2 regions of the Pseudomonas vesperimontis genome follow, and region 1 is predicted to be linked to the other one. Evidence: predicted binding sites of a transcription regulator. Region 1 holds the regulator's gene; the other holds the start of a gene.
The links. The regulator FliA, encoded in region 1, starts transcription of late flagellar genes. The targets are predictions, from matches to a motif close to CTAAAGTTTNNNNNNNNNNNGCCGNTAA.
Positions count from the first base shown of each region.

Region 2: a site for FliA is predicted at 6,709-6,736, ahead of WF513_RS01750 (methyl-accepting chemotaxis protein). Genes of this name have one in related genera too.

Region 1 covers NZ_CP149803.1:1,222,092-1,231,903, forward strand. Annotated here, with positions in the region: gene flhA (flagellar biosynthesis protein FlhA) at 1-1,183, shown strand, start outside; gene flhF (flagellar biosynthesis protein FlhF) at 1,199-2,497, shown strand; gene fleN (flagellar synthesis regulator FleN) at 2,574-3,404, shown strand; gene fliA (RNA polymerase sigma factor FliA) at 3,401-4,147, shown strand; gene WF513_RS05785 (chemotaxis response regulator CheY) at 4,242-4,616, shown strand; gene WF513_RS05790 (protein phosphatase CheZ) at 4,636-5,424, shown strand; gene WF513_RS05795 (chemotaxis protein CheA) at 5,436-7,646, shown strand; gene WF513_RS05800 (chemotaxis response regulator protein-glutamate methylesterase) at 7,690-8,793, shown strand; gene WF513_RS05805 (flagellar motor protein) at 8,793-9,533, shown strand; gene motD (flagellar motor protein MotD) at 9,546-9,812, shown strand, end outside.
Region 2 covers NZ_CP149803.1:360,277-370,088, forward strand. Annotated here, with positions in the region: gene yegQ (tRNA 5-hydroxyuridine modification protein YegQ) at 1-280, shown strand, start outside; gene WF513_RS01730 (3'-5' exonuclease) at 439-1,143, opposite strand; gene WF513_RS01735 (putative nucleotidyltransferase substrate binding domain-containing protein) at 1,140-3,071, opposite strand; gene WF513_RS01740 (phosphate ABC transporter substrate-binding protein) at 3,346-3,741, opposite strand; gene WF513_RS01745 (hypothetical protein) at 3,753-4,910, opposite strand; gene WF513_RS01750 (methyl-accepting chemotaxis protein) at 4,937-6,559, opposite strand; gene WF513_RS01755 (malate synthase G) at 6,967-9,144, opposite strand; gene WF513_RS01760 (GNAT family N-acetyltransferase) at 9,441-9,812, shown strand, end outside.

The DNA.
Region 1 (9,812 bases):
CAGCTTGGGTCTGGCGGCAGCGGGTGCGGCTTATTGGATTGCTAACAAGCAACGTGTGGTCGCGGAAAGCGAAGTCAAGGAAGTGCAGCGCCAGCAAGACTTGCTGCCGGCGCAGAAGTCTCAAGAGGTCAAAGAGTTAGGTTGGGATGACGTCACGCCAGTGGACATGGTCGGCCTAGAAGTGGGTTATCGGCTGATCCCACTGGTTGACCGCAACCAGGGTGGTCAGTTGCTGGCGCGAATTAAAGGCGTACGCAAGAAGCTGTCCCAAGAGATGGGTTTTTTGATGCCTTCGGTGCACATTCGCGACAACCTCGACCTGCAGCCCAACGCCTACCGATTGACCCTGATGGGCGTCAGCGTGGCCGAGGCAGAGGTGTATCCCGATCGTGAGTTGGCGATCAATCCCGGCCAAGTGTTTGGCCCACTCAATGGCATTGCTGCTAAAGACCCGGCTTTCGGTCTTGAGGCGGTGTGGATCGACCCGAGCCAGCGTGACCAGGCGCAGTCGCTGGGTTACACCGTGGTGGATGCCAGTACCGTGGTTGCCACGCACCTCAACCAAGTGTTGCACAAGCATGCCCACGAGTTGCTTGGCCATGAAGAGGTGCAGCAGTTGATGCAGTTGCTAGCCAAAAGCTCGCCCAAGCTGGCCGAGGAGCTGGTACCTGGCATGATCAGCCTGTCGACCCTGCTCAAGGTCTTGCAGAGTTTGCTGCAAGAGCAGGTGCCGGTGCGTGATATTCGCACCATCGCCGAGGCCATCGCCAATGTGGCAGTGAAGAGTCAAGATCCCGCCGCGATGGTGTCGGCGGTGCGCGTCGCGCTGGCTCGTGCAATCGTGCAAAGCATTGTGGGACTAGAGCTTGAGCTGCCTGTGATCACCTTAGAACCTAGGTTGGAACAGATATTGCTCAACAGTATTCAGAAGGCCGGGCAAGGCTCAGAGGAGGGCATCCTCTTGGAGCCTGGCATGGCTGAGAAGCTGCAGCGATCCCTGGTGGAAGCGGCGCAGCGTCAGGAGATGCTCGGCAAACCAGTGATACTGCTGGTGGCCGGTCCGGTCCGGGCGATGCTCTCGCGATTCGCGCGGCTGGCAGTTCCGAGTATCCATGTGCTGGCATACCAGGAAATTCCGGATAACAAGCAGGTCACCATCGTTGCGACGGTGGGTCAGAACTAACCGAGGTTACAGGCCATGCAGGTCAAACGATTTTTCGCCGCCGATATGCGTACCGCCATGAAGCTGGTGCGTGATGAGCTGGGTGCCGATGCCTCGATCATAGGCAATCGCCGGGTTGCTGGTGGCGTTGAGCTGACGGCAGCATTGGACTACCAAGTGCCCGCTGCGCCATCGCGCCAGCCTAATCCGGCACTGGAAGCCGAATTGCGCAAAACTCAAGCGAAGATCGCCACCGCGCAGGCTGAGCTGACAACCCGTGCTCAGGTTGATGCCGGTAAAGATCGCCAGTTGTTTGGCGCGGTTGCCACTGCGCCCGTTGCTAGCTTTGCTGATGTTTTGCGCCCGGCGCGCGCGTCGACTGCCACAACGGATCAGGGCGCTCTCGATGCCATGCGCTTCGAGCTGCATGGCTTGCGCGAATTAATTGAAGTGCAGTTGGGTTCGATCGCTTGGGGGCAACTGCAAACGCGTCGCCCGCAGCAAGCCAATTTATGGCGTCGACTGCAGCGCATGGGCTTATCTGCCGAGCTGGCAAAAGCTTTACTTGAGCGCATTTCCACTATTTCCGAGCCCCGCCAAGCCTGGCGCATGCTGTTGGCGCATTTGGCTCATGCGATCAAAACACCGAAGCAGGAGCCGATGGAAGACGGCGGTGTTATTGCATTAGTGGGTCCTGCCGGCATGGGTAAAACCACCACCTTAGCCAAGCTCGCCGCACGCTATGTACTTAAATACGGTGCGCAACATATTGCCTTGGTCAGTTTGGACAGCTACCGCATCGGTGCGCAGGAGCAACTGAAAACCTTGGGTCGTATTCTTAATGTGCCCGTCACCTTGGTTGATCCAGGCCAGTCCTTGACTCAAGCCCTTGCCCCGCTGGCGCGTAAGCGGGTGGTGCTGATTGATACAGCGGGTCTCCCGGCTAATGATCCAGCGTTGCGTATGCAACTGGAAACCCTGGCCAGTCGAGGCGTTAATGCAAAAAATTATCTGGTTATGGCCTCTACCAGTCAGAGTCAAGTGCTCAAAGCCGCCTACCATAGTTACAAGCGTTGTGGTTTGAGCGGTTGCATTATCACCAAGGCCGATGAGGCCACCAGCTTGGGTGAGGTTTTAGGTCTGGCTATTAGCCAGCGTCTACCGGTAGCCTACCTAACTGATGGGCCACGTATTCCTGATGATCTGCAGATCCCGCGCAGTCATCAATTGGTCAGCCGAGCCGTTGGGCTGCAGGCGACCCAAGAACCGAGCGAGGATACGATGGCGGAGATGTTTGCCGACCTGTACCAGCAGCCCACACAGCGCGTCAGTTAAGCGCCATGCTGTTAGGTGGGACGGTACTTAACCGATCAAGTGGCTCCAGTCGACGTTAGACAAGGTGTTAGAAATTATGGGTATGCATCCCGTACAGGTGATTGCGGTGACCGGCGGCAAGGGTGGCGTCGGTAAGACCAACGTCTCAGTCAATCTGGCGATAGCTCTGGCTGATCTAGGTCGGCGAGTGATGTTGTTGGACGCCGACCTTGGCTTGGCCAACGTCGACGTGTTGTTGGGGCTGACAGCCAAGCGCACTCTGGAAGATGTGATCAGTGGCGAATGTGATCTGCGCGATGTGTTGTTGCAGGGCCCGGGTGGTATCCGCATTGTCCCGGCGGCCTCAGGTATTCAGAGTATGGTGCAGCTGTCGCCTATGCAGCATGCCGGGTTAATCCAAGCGTTTAGTGATATTAGCGACAACCTGGATGTATTGATCATCGACACAGCTGCTGGAATTGGTGATGGCGTCGTCAGCTTCGTGCGTGCAGCGCAGGAAGTGCTGGTGGTCGTGTGTGATGAGCCAACCTCAATTACCGACGCCTACGCCCTGATTAAATTGCTCAACCGCGACCACGGCATGAATCGCTTTCGCGTTTTAGCCAATATGGCTCACAGCCCGCAAGAAGGTCGTAACCTGTTTGCTAAGCTGACTAAAGTCACAGACCGTTTCCTCGATGTTGCCCTGCAATATGTCGGTGCGGTGCCTTACGATGAGTCCGTGCGCAAGGCGGTACAGAAGCAGCGCGCGGTTTACGAAGCCTTCCCGCGCTCCAAGTGCGCGCTGGCGTTTAAAGCCATCGCGCAAAAAGTTGACGCATGGCCGCTACCCGCTAACCCGCGCGGGCATTTGGAATTTTTCGTTGAGCGTTTGGTGCAACAACCGCTCGCAGACGCGGCCCTATGACAGCAGCCTCTGGACTACGTATGTATAGCAAGGCGCAGGCGCAAGACGCACAGCACCAGTTGATCGAGCGCTACGCGCCTCTGGTCAAACGCATTGCCTATCACCTGCTGGCGCGCTTACCGGCCAATGTGCAGGTTGACGATTTGATTCAAGCCGGGATGATCGGCCTACTTGAAGCTTCAAAAAAATACGATTCCAGCAAAGGAGCCAGTTTCGAGACGTTTGTGGGCATCCGCATACGTGGCTCCATGCTTGACGAGGTGCGCAAAGGTGATTGGGCGCCGCGTTCGGTGCACCGTAATAGCCGCATGGTCAGTGACGCGATTAGGAAAGTTGAGGCCAGAACGGGTCGAGACGCTAAAGATCAAGAGGTTGCGGCCGAACTAGAATTGAGTCTTGAAGATTACTACGGCATTCTTGGCGACACGCTAGGCAGCCGCCTATTCAGCTTCGACGACCTGTTGCAGGACGGCGAGCACGGCGCGATGGATGAGGATGCTGGCAGCAATCACCTTGAACCCTCTCGTGATTTGGAAGATCAACGTTTTCAAGCGGCCCTAGCAGATGCCATTGCTGGCTTGCCAGAGCGCGAGCGCCTAGTGTTAGCACTGTATTACGATGAAGAATTAAATCTAAAAGAGATTGGTGCAGTGTTGGGGGTTAGCGAGTCACGAGTAAGCCAGTTACACAGTCAGTGTGCTGCTCGCTTGCGTGCCCGCCTAGCTGAATGGCGTGCCCGCTGAATTGCACGTTAATGCTCGCCGATTTCACGATTAAAGGCGCACACAGGTCGCTGGGTGCGTTTGGGACTGTACGGAGGTCGACTTGGACAAGAACATGAAAATCCTCATCGTTGATGACTTTTCAACGATGCGACGAATCATTAAGAACCTCTTGCGTGATTTGGGGTTTACCAACACCGCCGAAGCGGATGACGGCGTAACGGCGCTGCCGATGCTGCAAAGCGGCAGTTTTGACTTTTTGGTCACGGACTGGAACATGCCTGGCATGACCGGTATCGACTTGCTGCGCGCTGTGCGTGCGGATGATCGCCTAAAAACGCTGCCGGTACTGATGGTCACGGCAGAAGCCAAGCGCGATCAGATCATCGAGGCCGCCCAAGCGGGTGTTAACGGTTATGTAGTTAAGCCGTTCACTGCTCAGGTACTTAAAGAGAAGATTGAGAAAATCTTCGAGCGCGTCAACGGCTGATGTCTGCCATGAGGGTTCTATGGAACATAATGATTCCGCTCAGGGTGATCTTGAGTCGTCCTTGAAACACAGTGCTCGCCAACTGGTAGACAGCCTTGAACGTGGCAACTTTGGTGAAGCGGTACAGCTGATACATGACCTGAACAAGGCGCGCGACCGTGGCTTGTATCATGAGGTCGGCAAGCTGACCCGAGAGCTGCATAACGCCATCGTCAATTTCCAACTCGACCCTCGTATGCCGCATGCTACCGAGGTTTCACAAATCACCGATGCCACTGAACGTTTGAATTACGTGGTGACGATGACCGAGAAAGCGGCTAATCGCACCATGGACTTGGTCGAGCAAAGTACCCCGCTGGTCAATGGTTTTAGCGATGAAGCGCATAGTTTAAGTGCTGACTGGGGGCGATTTATGCGCCGCGAGATGAGCGCTGACAACTTTCGTGAGTTGGCTAAACGGGTTGAGTCGTTTCTCGATCGCAGCGAGCGTGATGGCGCCAAACTGTCGGCCAATCTGAACGACATCATGCTGGCCCAAGATTTTCAGGACTTAACAGGGCAGGTGATTAAACGCGTCACCCAGTTGGTCACTGAAGTTGAAAGTAACCTGCTGAAACTGGTGCTAATGGCCAGCCAAGTGGATCAGTTTGCCGGCATTGAGCACAACCGCGAGATGCTCCGCGCCGAACAAGAAAAACAAAAAGAACCTTCCCATGGTGAAGGTCCGCAGATTCATGCCGATAAGCGTGAAGACGTCGCATCTAATCAAGATGATGTCGACGACCTGCTTTCCAGTCTGGGATTTTAGGAGCACGTCTTATGAGCTTCGGCGCCGATGAAGAAATCCTTCAGGACTTCCTGGTAGAGGCCGGCGAGATTATTGAACTGTTGTCTGAACAGCTTGTAGAGCTGGAAAGTCGACCCGACGATAAGAATCTGCTAAATGCTATTTTCCGCGGTTTTCATACGGTCAAAGGCGGTGCCGGGTTTCTCCAGCTCAATGAGTTGGTGGAATGCTGTCACATCGCAGAAAACGTCTTCGACATCCTGCGCAAGGGTGAGCGACGCGTCGACTCCGCATTGATGGACGTGGTGCTGGAAGCACTGGATGCCGTCACCAGTATGTTCACTGAGGTACGCGAACGTACCAGCCTGACTCCTGCTACCCCTGAGTTACTAGCCGCTTTGGCGCGTATGGCTGAACCAGGCGGCGCCGATGATAGCGCGTTGCCTGACGCGATTGCAGCACCCGAACCTGAGCCAGTCGCTGACGACATAACTGACACTGAGTTCGAGCAGTTACTCGGCTCCCTGGATAATGTGCAGGCGCCGGCGGCCAGCGCGGCCAGTGGCGATGAAATTACCGATGATGAATTTGAATCGTTGCTCGACCAGCTGCATGGTAAGGGTCAGTTTGTAGCGCCTGAAGTCGTCTCTGCGCCTACAACTCCGGCCCCTGCAACGGCGGGCAGTAACGAAATTACCGATGACGAATTTGAGTCACTACTCGATCAATTGCATGGCAAAGGCCAGTTCGCGGCGCCGGCTGCAGCAGCACCTGTTGCTCCAGCTGCCAGCGTTAAGCCTGCCGAGGCAGCGAGTGGTGATATTACCGATGATGAGTTTGAGGCCTTGCTCGATCAACTTCACGGTAAAGGTAGGTTTGTCGAGCCTGAGGTGATCAAGCCTGTTGCACCCGCACCCGCACCCGCACCCGCACCATCTTCAGCGCCCAAGCCAGCGCAAGCCCCTAAAGCTGTAGCTAAGCCCGCAGCCCCGCCCGAAGCTAAACCTGCACCGGCCAAGCCGCCAGTTTCAGCACCCTCCGCGCCTGTAGCAGAGAAGGCCTCGCCACCCAGCGAAGCAGAAACCACTGTGCGGGTCGACACCGCGCGGCTGGATGAGATCATGAATATGGTCGGTGAGCTGGTATTGGTGCGTAACCGTCTGGTCCGCCTGGGTTCCAGCAGCGGCGATGAAGCCATGTCCAAGGCAGTTTCAAACTTGGATGTGGTTACGGCTGATTTGCAAACGGCGGTAATGAAAACCCGTATGCAGCCGATCAAAAAGGTCTTCGGGCGCTTCCCGCGTCTGGTTCGTGATCTTGCCCGCAACCTTAAAAAAGAGATCAACTTAGAGCTGGTCGGTGAAGAAACCGACCTCGACAAGAACTTGGTAGAGGCGCTAGCCGACCCGCTGGTGCACTTGGTGCGTAACGCGGTCGACCATGGTATTGAAACGCCGGAAGAGCGCGAAGCGTCGGGCAAAGCACGTGGTGGTAAGGTAATCCTCTCCGCCGAGCAGGAAGGTGATCATATTCTCTTGTCGATCTCTGATGACGGTAAGGGCATGGACGCTGACGTACTGCGCGCCAAAGCCGTGGAAAAAGGTCTGTTGGATAAAGACGCTGCCGATCGCCTCAACGAGTTTGAATGTTACAACCTGATTTTTGCGCCGGGGTTCTCGACTAAAACCGAGATTTCAGATGTATCTGGCCGTGGTGTGGGCATGGATGTGGTGAAAACCAAGATCTCCCAGCTCAATGGCACCGTTAACGTGTTTTCGGTTAAGGGCCAGGGTTCGAAGATCGTCATTAAAGTGCCGTTGACGCTGGCGATCATGCCAACGCTGATGGTCATGTTGGCAAATCAAGCGTTTGCCTTCCCGCTGGTTAACGTCAATGAAATCTTCCACCTCGACCTGTCGCGCACCAACGTCGTCGACGGCCAAGAAGTGGTGATCGTACGTGACAAAGCCTTGCCGTTGTTTTACCTCAAGCGTTGGTTGATCGGTAATGCCGCTCACGTTGAGCAAGGGGAAGGTCATGTGGTGATTCTGACTGTCGGCAGCCAGCGTATCGGCTTTGTGGTTGATCAATTGGTTGGCCAGGAAGAGGTGGTGATTAAGCCTTTGGGCAAAATGCTGCAGGGCACTCCAGGTATGTCAGGTGCGACCATTACCGGTGATGGACGTATTGCCTTGATTCTTGACGTGCCGAGCATGCTCAAACGTTACGCACGGCGCATCTGATTGTTAGCGGCGCAGGTTTCTGTCGCGTCGTTTAGGAGTGTTTATGGTGGTTAAGGTGTTGGTGGTCGATGACTCCGGTTTTTTTCGTCGACGGGTGTCGGAAATTCTTTCAGCCGATCCGAATATTCAGGTGATTGGCACAGCCACTAACGGCCGCGAAGCCATTGAGCAGGCGCAAGCGCTTAAACCTGATGTGATTACCATGGATTATGAGATGCCGATGATGGATGGCATCACGGCTGTGCGTAATATCATGCAGCGCTGCCCAACGCCGGTATTGATGTTCTCTTCGCTGACCCACGAAGGCGCGCGAGTCACGCTGGATGCGCTGGAAGCGGGTGCAGTTGATTTTCTGCCGAAAAATTTTGAGGATATTTCGCGAAATCCTGAGCGAGTTAAGCAGCTGCTCTGCGAAAAAATTCATACCATTGCCCGCAGTAATCGACGCAGCCTTAGCCCGCCAACCATTGCAACGCCTGCCTCACAAGCTAAGCCGGCGGTGCGTGCTGCACCCGCGCCCGCGGCGCAGCTTCGTCCTGCTGTCGCCTCCGCGCCTACGGCTTCTAGCGCAGCGCCCAAGCGTAAGTCTTATAAGCTAGTGGCAATTGGTACCTCAACGGGCGGGCCGGTCGCGTTGCAACGTGTGTTGACTCAATTGCCGGCTAATTTTCCGTCCCCCATCGTGCTGATCCAGCACATGCCTGCCGCCTTTACTAAGGCATTTGCTGAGCGTCTCGATAAGTTGTGCCGCATCAATGTCAAAGAGGCTGAAGACGGTGATGTACTGCGTCCGGGGCTTGCACTGCTCGCGCCTGGCGGCAAGCAGATGATGGTCGATGCTCGCGGCGTGGTGAAAATCCTGCCTGGCGATGAACGCTTGAACTACAAACCCTGCGTCGATATCACCTTTGGTTCGGTCGCCAAATCTTATGCGGATAAAGTGCTAGCGGTCGTGCTGACAGGCATGGGCGCTGATGGCCGTGAAGGTGCGCGTCTGCTCAAGCAGTGCGGCAGCCAAGTATGGGCTCAGGATGAAGCCAGTTGCGTGATTTATGGCATGCCCATGGCCATCGTCAAAGCCAACTTAGCCGATGCAATCTACCCGCTGGACGATATCGGCAGGCACTTGGCGGAGACCTGTATTTAATGGATGTGCTGAGCCTTATTGGGGTCATTTTGGCGTTTGTTGCCATCCTCGGCGGCAATTACCTTGAGGGTGGCCATGTCGGCGCGTTACTCAATGGGCCAGCGGCACTAATTGTCATTGGTGGCACGCTCGGCGCAGCTTTTCTTCAGGCGCCTGTGCACTCATTTAAGCGGGCTCTGGCCATTGTCAGCTGGATTTTTTTTCCACCTCGGATAGACCTTGTAGGTGGCATTAATCGCGTAGTCGGCTGGAGTATGACCGCGCGCAAGGAGGGTTTGTTGGGCCTTGAGGCGGTGGCTGATGTCGAGGCAGACCCCTATGCGCGTAAAGGCTTGCAGCTTTTGGTCGACGGCGCTGAGCCTGAGGCCATTCGCAGCATTCTTGAAGTCGACCTGTACAACCAAGAAGGGCGAGACATTCAGGCTGCCAAGGTGTTTGAAAGTATGGGCGGTTACGCTCCAACCATTGGCATTATCGGTGCCGTTATGGGGCTGATTCATGTGATGGGCAATCTGGCTGATCCGAGCATGCTCGGCAGCGGGATTGCCGTCGCATTCGTGGCCACCATCTATGGCGTAGGTTTCGCTAACCTGCTGTTGTTACCTATTGGTAGCAAACTCAAGGCCATAGCCCAGCGTCAGTCGCGTTATCGTGAGATGTTGCTCGAAGGCATCCTGTCGATTGCCGAGGGTGAAAACCCGCGCTCCATCGAATTAAAGCTGCAAGGCTTTATGGATTGATGGGGACACGTTATGGCCCGCAGGCGTCACCAAGAAGAGCATGAAAACCACGAGCGTTGGCTGGTCTCTTATGCAGATTTCATCACCCTGCTGTTTGCGTTTTTTGTGGTGATGTATTCGATCTCGTCGATCAATGAAGGCAAGTACAAAATCCTTTCAGACAGCCTGACTGGCGTGTTCAACCAACCTGACCGTGCGATCAAACCAATACCTGTGGGCGATGAGCGCCCGCGTACCACCGAGCCGGACCGTTCGCTGGTGGATGAGGAAAGCACCCTG
Region 2 (9,812 bases), 860 kb from region 1:
CGAGCGCGGCAGTTCACACTCAGATCAACAGCAGTTTGTCGGCGAGCTGACGGGTGAGCGGCGCGGTGAGCTGGCAGAGGTGAAGGTGAAAAATCGCTTTGCTATTGGCGATGGGCTGGAGCTGATGACCCCTCAGGGAAACCTGCGTTTCACCCTAGAGCAATTAGAAAACCGTAACGGCCAGGCGATGTCCGTCGCCCCCGGTGACGGCCACGTACTGTACCTGCCCGTGCCGCCGGATGTGCAGGTGGGCTATGGCTTGTTGATGCGCGATTTATAGGGTTTTGCGTAGGCTGGATAACGCTTTATTCATCCACCAGGATTGCTGGCCTACCCCGTGGTGGATGAAAAGAGCGTCATCCACCCTACATTCTGTGCCTGCGCAATGGCGGACAATACGTCGGTATATCCGCCCTTTAGGGTATTGAGGCTTGAAGCCTACATTGAATGCGCGCGCTGACGGCGCCGGCTGTTGAGCTGCTGCAACAGCCGGGGCAGGCTGTCGAGGCCTTGCTGACGTGCTTTGCTAAACAGGATCAGCGCCAGTTCAGCGGTAACCAGTGCGTCGGCGCTGGCGTGATGACGTTGCTGCACCTGGAGGCCGAAATGCTGCGTCCAGCCGTCCAGACCGGCGTTGCCCACGCTGGCATTAGGGCATAGCAGCGGAGCGATTTCCGCGACATCAACAAACGCATGTTGCAAGCGATAGCCCAGGCTTTGCTTGAGCGCGCGCGCGAGCATGCGTTGGTCGAACTCGGCATGGAAGGCCAACAGCGGGCTGTCACCGACAAACTGCATAAAGGCCAACAATGCTTCGGCAGGCTCATCGCCCTTGGCGATCTCGCTAGGTGCAATGCCGTGGATCAGGGTGCTGGCGCTGGCTTGATGCCCCTCGCGTTGCAGGGTGCATTCGAATTGCTGGCTAAGGTCGATGGCCGCGTTTTCGATGACCACTGCGCCAATCGACAACACTAAATCGCGGCGCATATGCAGGCCGCTGGTTTCCAGATCCAATACGACGAAGCGCTGTTGCTGCAACGAGCGCTCATCTAATGGGGCGGCTGGCGCTAGGTTTTGCCGGCGCTGCAGTTGCGCTTCGGTCAGCGCTGGGCTGCGGCCCGTAAACCAAGCGAACTTACTCATAACTGATACCTCACGGCCAGGCTGCTTTGCAGCCGCTGCGCCTGGCGGAAAGACTCACGCAGGATGCGTCGATCCAAATGATTAAGATTATCGGGGTCAACCCGGTTGGAGTACGGCTGGTTATTGCGTGCCTGCAGTTGGTGTTGCTGCATGCGTGCCTGTTGAATGTAGTGGTAAGCCTCTTCATAGGCGGCGCCATCCTGCGCCTCGATGACGCCTTGGTCGATCAGCGCGCGCAGGCGCTCAAGGGTGTTGCAAGTGCTCACGCCATGCACCAGTGCCAGTAAGCGTGCACCATCGACAAAGGGCGTCAGGCCCTGCACTTTGAGGTCCAAGGTGTCTTTTTCAGCGCCTTTGCGGGCCACCACGAAGTCGCGGAACAGCCCAACGGGTGGGCGCTGACGCAGGGCATTTTCAGCCATCATGCGCTGAAATAAGCTGTTGCTCGCGACTTGCTTAAGCAGACCTTGGCGCAGCTGTTCGCAGCCCTGCGGGTCGCCCCAGACGCTGCGCAGATCGAAGTAAATACTTGAAGCCAGCAAGTTTTCTGGGGTCGCGGCCTGCACAAAGCTGTCGAAGCGCGTGCGCCACTCCTGCCGCGATAAACACAGCTCGGGGTTACCGGCCATGATGTTGCCCTTGCACAGGGTGAAGCCGCACTGCGCTAAGCGCAGGTTGATTTCATGGGCCAGCGGCAAGAGCCGGCCGCGAATCTCAGCGGCCTCGGCAGCATCAGCAGCCTCGAAGAGAATGCCGTTATCCTGATCGGTGTGCAGGGTTTGCTCGCTGCGGCCTTCACTGCCGAATACCAGCCAAGTGAATGGAGCGCCCGGATCGCCCATGTCCTCCAGCGTCAGCTCGATGACCCGGCACACGGTGTGATCGTTAAGCAAGGTGATCAGCTGAGTGATCTGCGTGGAGCTGGCGCCGTGGGCGAGCATATTGTCCACCAGCTGGCAGACATCGCTGCGCAGCGCTGCTAGGGTTTCCACTCGCCCCGCATGGCGAATTGTCCGCGCCAGATGCACCAAGTCCACTCGCTGCAAGCTGAACAGGTCGCGCTCGGAAATAACGCCGCAGAGCTGTTCGTGTTGCACCAAACAGACGTGGGCGATATGGCGCTCGGTCATGGCCATCGCCGCATCAAAGGCACTGGCGTCGGGTGGCAGGTAAAAGGGCTCCGGGGTCATCAAACTGGCAATGGGCTGTTCCAGCATGCTGCCGTCGGCGACCACCCGGCGCAAATCACGCAGGGTAAAAATGCCCAAGGGTTTGTGTGCTGGGTCGATGATCACAATGCTGCCGACCTGCTGCTCATGCATCAGCTTGACCGCATCACGCAGCGGCATTGCCGGGGCGCAGCTAATGGGCGTGCGCATGGCCAGCTCGCCGAGGCGGGTGTCCAGCGAGTACTGCGCGCCCAACGTTTCCACCGCGCGCATTTGCACTTGCTGGTTGACTTGGTCGAGCAGGCTGCTGACCCCACGCAAAGCAAAGTCTCGCAGTGGGTTAGACAGGGCAAACAGCTTGATAAAGGCGGGCTTGTTTAGCAGCAGACAGAAGGTGTCTTCGCCGGCTAAATGCTCGGTGCGGGTTGCGCGCTCGCCGATCAGGGCGGCGAGGGGAAAGCATTCCCCCGTGGTGATTTCAAAGGTGGTTTCCGTACCTTTGCGCGCCGAGTGCGGGCGCTCACCGTGGACACGGCCCTGTTTGACGATAAAGAACTGCTCAACCGGGCCATCATCAGGTTTGATGATGGTTTCGCCTGCAGCATAGAAACGCAGTTGGCAGTTCTCCACCAAGTACGCTAGGTGGGCCGACTCCATCTGGTTGAACGGCGGGAATTTTTGCAGAAATGCCATGGTGCCGTGGATGTTCTGCAGCACGGCCGTCTTGCCTGCCTGGGTAAAAGCGTCAGCTTTGCTCATGGGCGGCCTCAGGATTGTCTAGGTTTTCATGGTCAGCTGGTGCTGCCGCGCTGGCCATTGGACGTAAGTCTAGAACATGGTGCTGCCCGAGCAGCCCGCATGCCTGGTTACGCACGGCGGCTATGGGGCGCGGCGAATTAAGTTTGCGCTGGGGCGCTCGCTACAGTGGCCAAAATAAAAAACCCTCGGTGGCAATTGCACCGAGGGTTTTTATCTACAGCCTTATCACTCGCTGCCTGACGGCAACGGAATAAGGTGCGTCCAGCGGTAATGCTTACGGCAAGGTAAACAGCACCTTCACCGAACTGTTCACCGCAGCTGCATCAACATAGCCAATGGCGTCTGCTTCAGCCGCAACCTTAGCCACAACGTCAGCATCGCCCGCGACGCTTGGCAGAGGCTGGCCTTTACCGGTGAACACCAACCCGGACCAGTAGGACTTGAGCTGTGATTCGCTTTTGCTGGTGACCGCGCTGTAGAACTTATCCTTAGTCGGATTCCAACCAGCCTGATCAACACCTTTTAGGGATTTATCTTTTCCCAGAAAAATATTGGCCACATCAGCTTGGCTGGGTGCCGCGCTGGCACCCGCATTGACGATAACGGCTACTTCAGCGTGCGCCAGAGTGGTGCAACTGAGCAGTGCGAGAGCGCTAAGCAATTTTTTCATAAAGGCTCTCCTTAAAATACGAAATCAACGCCAACGCTGAAGATGTCAGCGTCTTGGGTGCCCAATGGTGCGCCAAAAACACCTGTGCGCTGGAAGACGGCATTGTCGTAAGACTGCTGTGCATTGGCTTTGAAAACGCCAATGGACTCATCAGTTTGTGAGGTGTCGACGCGCTTGTATTCGCCTTTCAGCGTCACAGTAGGCGTGATGCTGTAGTTGAGGCCGTAGGTCATCGACACTTGACGACCAGACACTTCATCAAGTTGGCCATAGGTCACGTGCGCCAAGTAATCACCGAAGCGGCGGCCACCCATGACGTAGAACGCGGTGGCTTCAGCTTCGTTATCTTGTTCAATGGTGAGTTTTACCGCCTCGGCGGCGCTCAACCATGTGCCATTATCATATTGATGGCCAACTGAGCTGAACTTGCCTTTCTGTGCATCTAGAGCATTGAATACTCGGTTTTCCTGTGCACCAAAGACATTGGTGATTGTCTCGTCCACAGTGATTTGCAAGTCAGCCTCGGCGTAGCCGATGCGGAACGTACCGAAATTATCAGTGGACAGCGCGACGTTGGCCGCGAAAACATCGCGGTAATCCAAGTCTTGCATGTTATCCAGCGCGTAATGATCGCGTTTGATCGCTTGGCCGCCGGCTAATTGGACGCTCACGGTGCCGGCGCCAGTATTGAAGTTGTACAGCACATCAGCGCCGTCATGGTTAGCCAGCTGAACAAGGCTGTAAACCTCTTCCGGCAAGCGCAGCCACGGGTAAGAGAAACCGACGTTAAGGGTTTCTGAATACATGTAAATCGGAGTGCCCAGACGACCGCCACGCAGGGTCAGGTTGTCGCTTGCTTCCCAAGCGAGGTACAAATTGCCGGGCCCTACTTCCCACGAGTCTTGGGTGGGTTTGGTGATCAGTTGGCCGGTAACGCTAACAGTATCGGTGATGCCATAACGCATTTGCACGGCCAGCTTGGACAGCTGATCGCCGCGCCAGCTGTCGTTGGTTTGGCCTTGGATACCGTAATCCAGATCGCTCTCGCCGCCCAAGTGGGTGATGCCGAGGGTGCCGAAACCGTTGAGCTGATACTCGCCTTGCTCAACTGCAAGGGCTGGCAGGCTGGCCAGGCAGACGGCCAAGCCGAGAAGGTGACGTTTGCTCATTCAGGTGTGCTCCTGTGTGTTTCAGGTTAAACGCGGAACTGGGCTGTCGCCGCGCGCAGGTGATCCCCGGTGCTGACCAATTGTTCGCCGAGGCGAGCGGTAGCCTGTGCACCTTGTGCGGTTGCTTGTGCGTCCTGCTGCAACACTTGTGTGTCTTGCTGAATGGAACTGGACAGGCCGATTTGCTCTTGGGTGAACTGAGCAATGCCAGCATTCAATTCGTTGATATGGCCTACCGCATCAGCAATGGCTTCAAGAATTTGTGTGGCTTGCACCGAACGCTCGATGCTGTTTTGGGCTTTTTCGCCATTGGCCGTCATCACGTTAAGCACGCCGTTGGCGCTTGATTGCAGACGTTGAATGATGGTTTGGATCTCGGCGGTCGAGGCAGCGGTTTTTTGCGCTAAGTTGCGCACCTCATCTGCTACTACAGCAAAGCCACGGCCTTGCTCGCCGGCGCGCGCCGCCTCAATGGCTGCGTTGAGAGCCAGCAGGTTGGTTTGTTCAGCAATGCTGCGAATAACCGTTAGCACCGAGCCAACCTGCTGGGTTTCTTCTTCCAGCTGCTCCATGGCCTTGACCGCACCCATAACGCTGCTGCCCAGGTCACTGATGCTGGTTGAAAGGGAGCCAATATTTTGCCGGGCTTGATCGGCTTGCTTGGTGGCTGCACCCGCCTCATCGGAGGCCTGCTGCGAACGATGTGCAACTTCCTGAATGCTGTTGGTCATGGTCAGGATATCGCGGCTGATTGAATCGGTATGGCCTTGTTGCGACCCCGAGTTTTGTTGGGCGTCCTGGGTGAGCCGATACAGCTCTTTGGACATACTGCCCAATGGGTTGGCGGCTTCGATGATTTGGCGGATGGTTGACTGAAGCTTGTCGATAAAGCCGTTGAAGAGCTGAATCATTTCGCCAATTTCATCGTTGGAATCAACGCTCACGCGGCGCGTTAAGTCGCCATCACCACTGGCAATGGCTTGCAGCGAGGTGATTACACCGCGCACGTTGGCCATGATGCCGCGTATGACCAAGAGCGAGACAATGCTCACCAAGATGACCAGCACGGCAGACAGAGCAAAGCCAACTCGGGTGGTGGTGGCATTGTCGGTGCGAGTTTGTGCCAGGGTCTGGCGGAAGTCTTCATAGGCATGCGCGCGGAACGTGGTGCCAAGGCTTTGCGCCTCGTTTAGGTCGGTGGCCATGCGGCCTAGGCTTGGCGCCAGCTCTTCGAAACTGGCAGTACCTTTGATCAGTTGCTCCGAGGCGGGCAGCGCGTTGTCGGCGTAGCGCTTGATCGCAGTGCGCCAAGCGTCCAGCTCTTGACGACGGTCCTGACGGTCGGCAACCAGTAACTGCAACTCCTGTTGCTTGTTAGTAATCTCGGTCAGTACTTGCCGGGCCTCGCTCAGAGTTTCCATTTCACCCGCCGCGACGGCGCTGTTAAGCAGGCCAGGCAGACGCGAGTACTGGAAGATCACCGCGTCGGCTTTCTCCAGCGTTGGGAAGCTGTGGGTTTCAAGGTCCACAAGGCGTTTGTCGTTATTGCCCAGTTGCATGGAGGTGTAGCCGACAAACAGCAGCAGGCCAAGCAACGCAACCGCAGGCAGCAGCAGAAACTTTAGGGTAAGCGAAAGATTTTTTAGCATGGCAGGTGTCCCAATTTGGGGCGAAGTATACCGAGTTGGTTTTGTGGGCATCCTGCCATTTATCGGTCATGTGCTGACCATACGCTTTGCGTATGGTCGATTATTGTTTCGGCAGAGCTTAGTACTTCTGTAGTTAAGGAGGCCCAAATTTATCGACGCATGGCAAAAATACTGGCATGCAACCAAGTGTTTTTGCCTTCTGTCGTGCTGTGCGCAAATGTTGCCAGAAGACTGCTGACGTTATGCTTATGTTTTAGAGGAGTTTACCCGGTCTTGGCATTGATCTTATTTAGGATAATGCACTTTGCACGGTGTATGTCGATACTGAGCTGCAACCTGCAGCGGTAGACCAGCGCCCATAAAAAACCGCCCCGAGAGGCGGTTTTTTGAGTCACTACAGCCTCAGGTTACAGACCGTTGGCCGCTTTGAACTCGCGGCGGCGGCGGTGCAAGACAGGCTCGGTGTAGCCGTTCGGTTGCTTGGTACCTTCGACCACCAGTTCCAGGGCAGCCTGGAACGCGATGTTGCTGTCGAAGTTCGGTGCCAGCGGACGGTACAGCGGGTCGCTGTCGTTCTGTCGATCCACCACAGGCGCCATGCGCTTGAGGCTGGCAACAATTTGCTCTTCGGTGGCGATGCCATGACGCAGCCAGTTGGCCAGCAGCTGGCTGGAGATGCGCAGGGTGGCGCGGTCTTCCATCAAGCCGATGTCATTGATGTCCGGCACTTTCGAGCAACCCACGCCTTGGTCGATCCAGCGCACCACATAGCCGAGGATGCCTTGTGAGTTGTTGTCCAGTTCGTTCTGAACTTCCTCAGGCGTCCAGTTGGTGTTCTGCGCCAGCGGAATGCTGAGGATGTCATCAACGGATGCCGGCGCGCGCTTAGCCAGTTCGGCCTGGCGAGCGAATACATCCACCTTGTGATAGTGCATGGCGTGCAAGGCAGCAGCAGTTGGCGACGGCACCCAGGCGGTATTAGCGCCGGCCATTGGGTGAGCGACTTTTTGCTCAACCATGGCCGCCATCAGGTCGGGCATGGCCCACATGCCTTTGCCGATTTGCGCGCGGCCTTGCAGGCCGGTGGCCAGGCCAACATCAACGTTGTTGTTCTCGTAGGCGCTGATCCACTTCTCGTTTTTCATGGCGGCTTTGCGCACAACGGCGCCAGCTTCCATGGAAGTGTGAATTTCGTCGCCGGTGCGGTCGAGGAAGCCGGTGTTGATGAACACCACGCGCTCGCTGGCGGCTTTGATGCAAGCCTTGAGGTTGACGGTGGTGCGCCGTTCTTCGTCCATGATGCCGACTTTCAAGGTATTGCGCGGCAGGCTGAGAACGCCTTCAACACGGCCGAAAATCTCGGTCGTGAACGCCACTTCCTCTGGGCCGTGCATTTTCGGTTTAACAATGTAGACCGAGCCGGTGCGAGTGTTTTTGCGGCTGGTGTTGCCATTCAGGTTGTGCACTGCGCACAAGCTGGTGAACAGCGCGTCTTGGATACCTTCCGGTACCTCATTGCCAGCGGCGTCGAGGATGGCGGGGTTGGTCATCAGGTGGCCGACGTTCCGCACGAACAGTAGGCTGCGGCCATGCAGGGATAACTCACCACCGGCAGGCTGGGTGTAAACGCGGTCCGGATTCATGGTGCGGGTGAAGGTCTGGCCGCCTTTGGCAACCTCTTCAGCCAAGTCGCCTTTCATCAGGCCGAGCCAGTTTTTGTAGATCACCACTTTGTCGTCAGCATCAACGGCCGCCACGGAGTCTTCGCAATCCATGATGGTGGTCAGTGCCGCTTCCATTAGCACGTCTTTGACGCCGGCGGCATCGGTCTGGCCGACTGGAGTGCTGGCATCAATCTGGATTTCAAAGTGCAGGCCGTTGTGCTTGAGCAGCACGGCGATGGGCGCATCGCTAGCGCCTTGGAAGCCGATCAGTTGCGCGTCATCACGCAGGCCGCTGTTGCTGCCGCCTTTAAGGGCGACGACCAGCTTGCCGTCAACGATCTTGTAGCCAGTGGAGTCGACGTGGGAGCCGGCGGCCAGTGGCGCGGCATCGTCGAGGAAGGTGCGGGCGAAGGCGATGACCTTGTCACCACGAACCTTGTTGTAGCCGCGGCCTTTCTCGGCGCCGCCTTCTTCGCTGATCACGTCAGTGCCGTAGAGAGCATCGTACAGCGAGCCCCAACGAGCATTGGACGCGTTCAGGGCGAAGCGCGCGTTCATCACCGGCACCACCAACTGGGGCCCGGCGAGGCGGGCGATTTCTTCGTCGACGTTCTCGGTGGTGGCGTGGAAGTCGGCAGGCTCTGGCAGCAGATAGCCGATTTCTTGCAGGAAGGCTTTGTAGGCCACTGCATCGTGGGCTTGCCCTGCGCGGGCTTGGTGCCACGCGTCGACCTGTGCCTGAATCTGGTCGCGCTTAGCGAGCAGCGCCCGGTTTTTCGGCGCCAGGTCATTGATGACCGCTTCGGCACCTGCCCAGAACGTCTCGGCAGCAATGCCGGTACCGGGGATGGCTTCGTTGTTCACGAAGTCGAACAGCACTTTAGCAACCTGCAGGCTGCCTACTTGAACGCGTTCAGTCATCACTTGCCTCACTCTGCTCAGCTTTACTCAATAAGCGCGTCGGACATGGGCAGTGCCGCATGTAGTCCGAGGCGCGGCATACTACATCAAGGCCCGGGGAAAATCAGTTGGTGCGCGTCGCTCTGTTGCTAATGAAGTGTTTTGCGATGATTTTGCATAAATATTGCTGCGTTAAATTCACAGTATTGTTCTTTGTGAAGGCGGAATAGTCCGCAGCTAATTGCTTTGAAGGCGCGCGATGGCTCTCGGAGCGGCTTGCCTATACTGCTGCATGGTTTTTATGGAGGTCGACTTTTATGCCTATTCAGGCCGCCACAGCTGCAGATCTCGACGAGTTGAGCGAATTATTCTGCGCCTATCTCACGTTCTATCAGGTGGCAAAACCGCGTGTGCAGGTGCGGGATTTTCTTGCAGCCCGCATGGATAACGCTGATTCGACGATTCTGCTGGCCCGCGATGCGCACGGTGCGGCGCTCGGGTTTGTGCAGCTGTATGCCTTTTTCTCATCGTTAGCGTTGCAGCCGGCTTGGTTGCTCAGTGACCTCTATGTCCATAAGTCGGCGCGCCGCCAAGGTGTCGGTGAGGCGCTGATGAACGCTGCGCGCGATCATGCGCAGGCGAGCGGAGCCTGCGGTTTGCAGTTGGAGACGGCAAAGAGCAATCTGCCA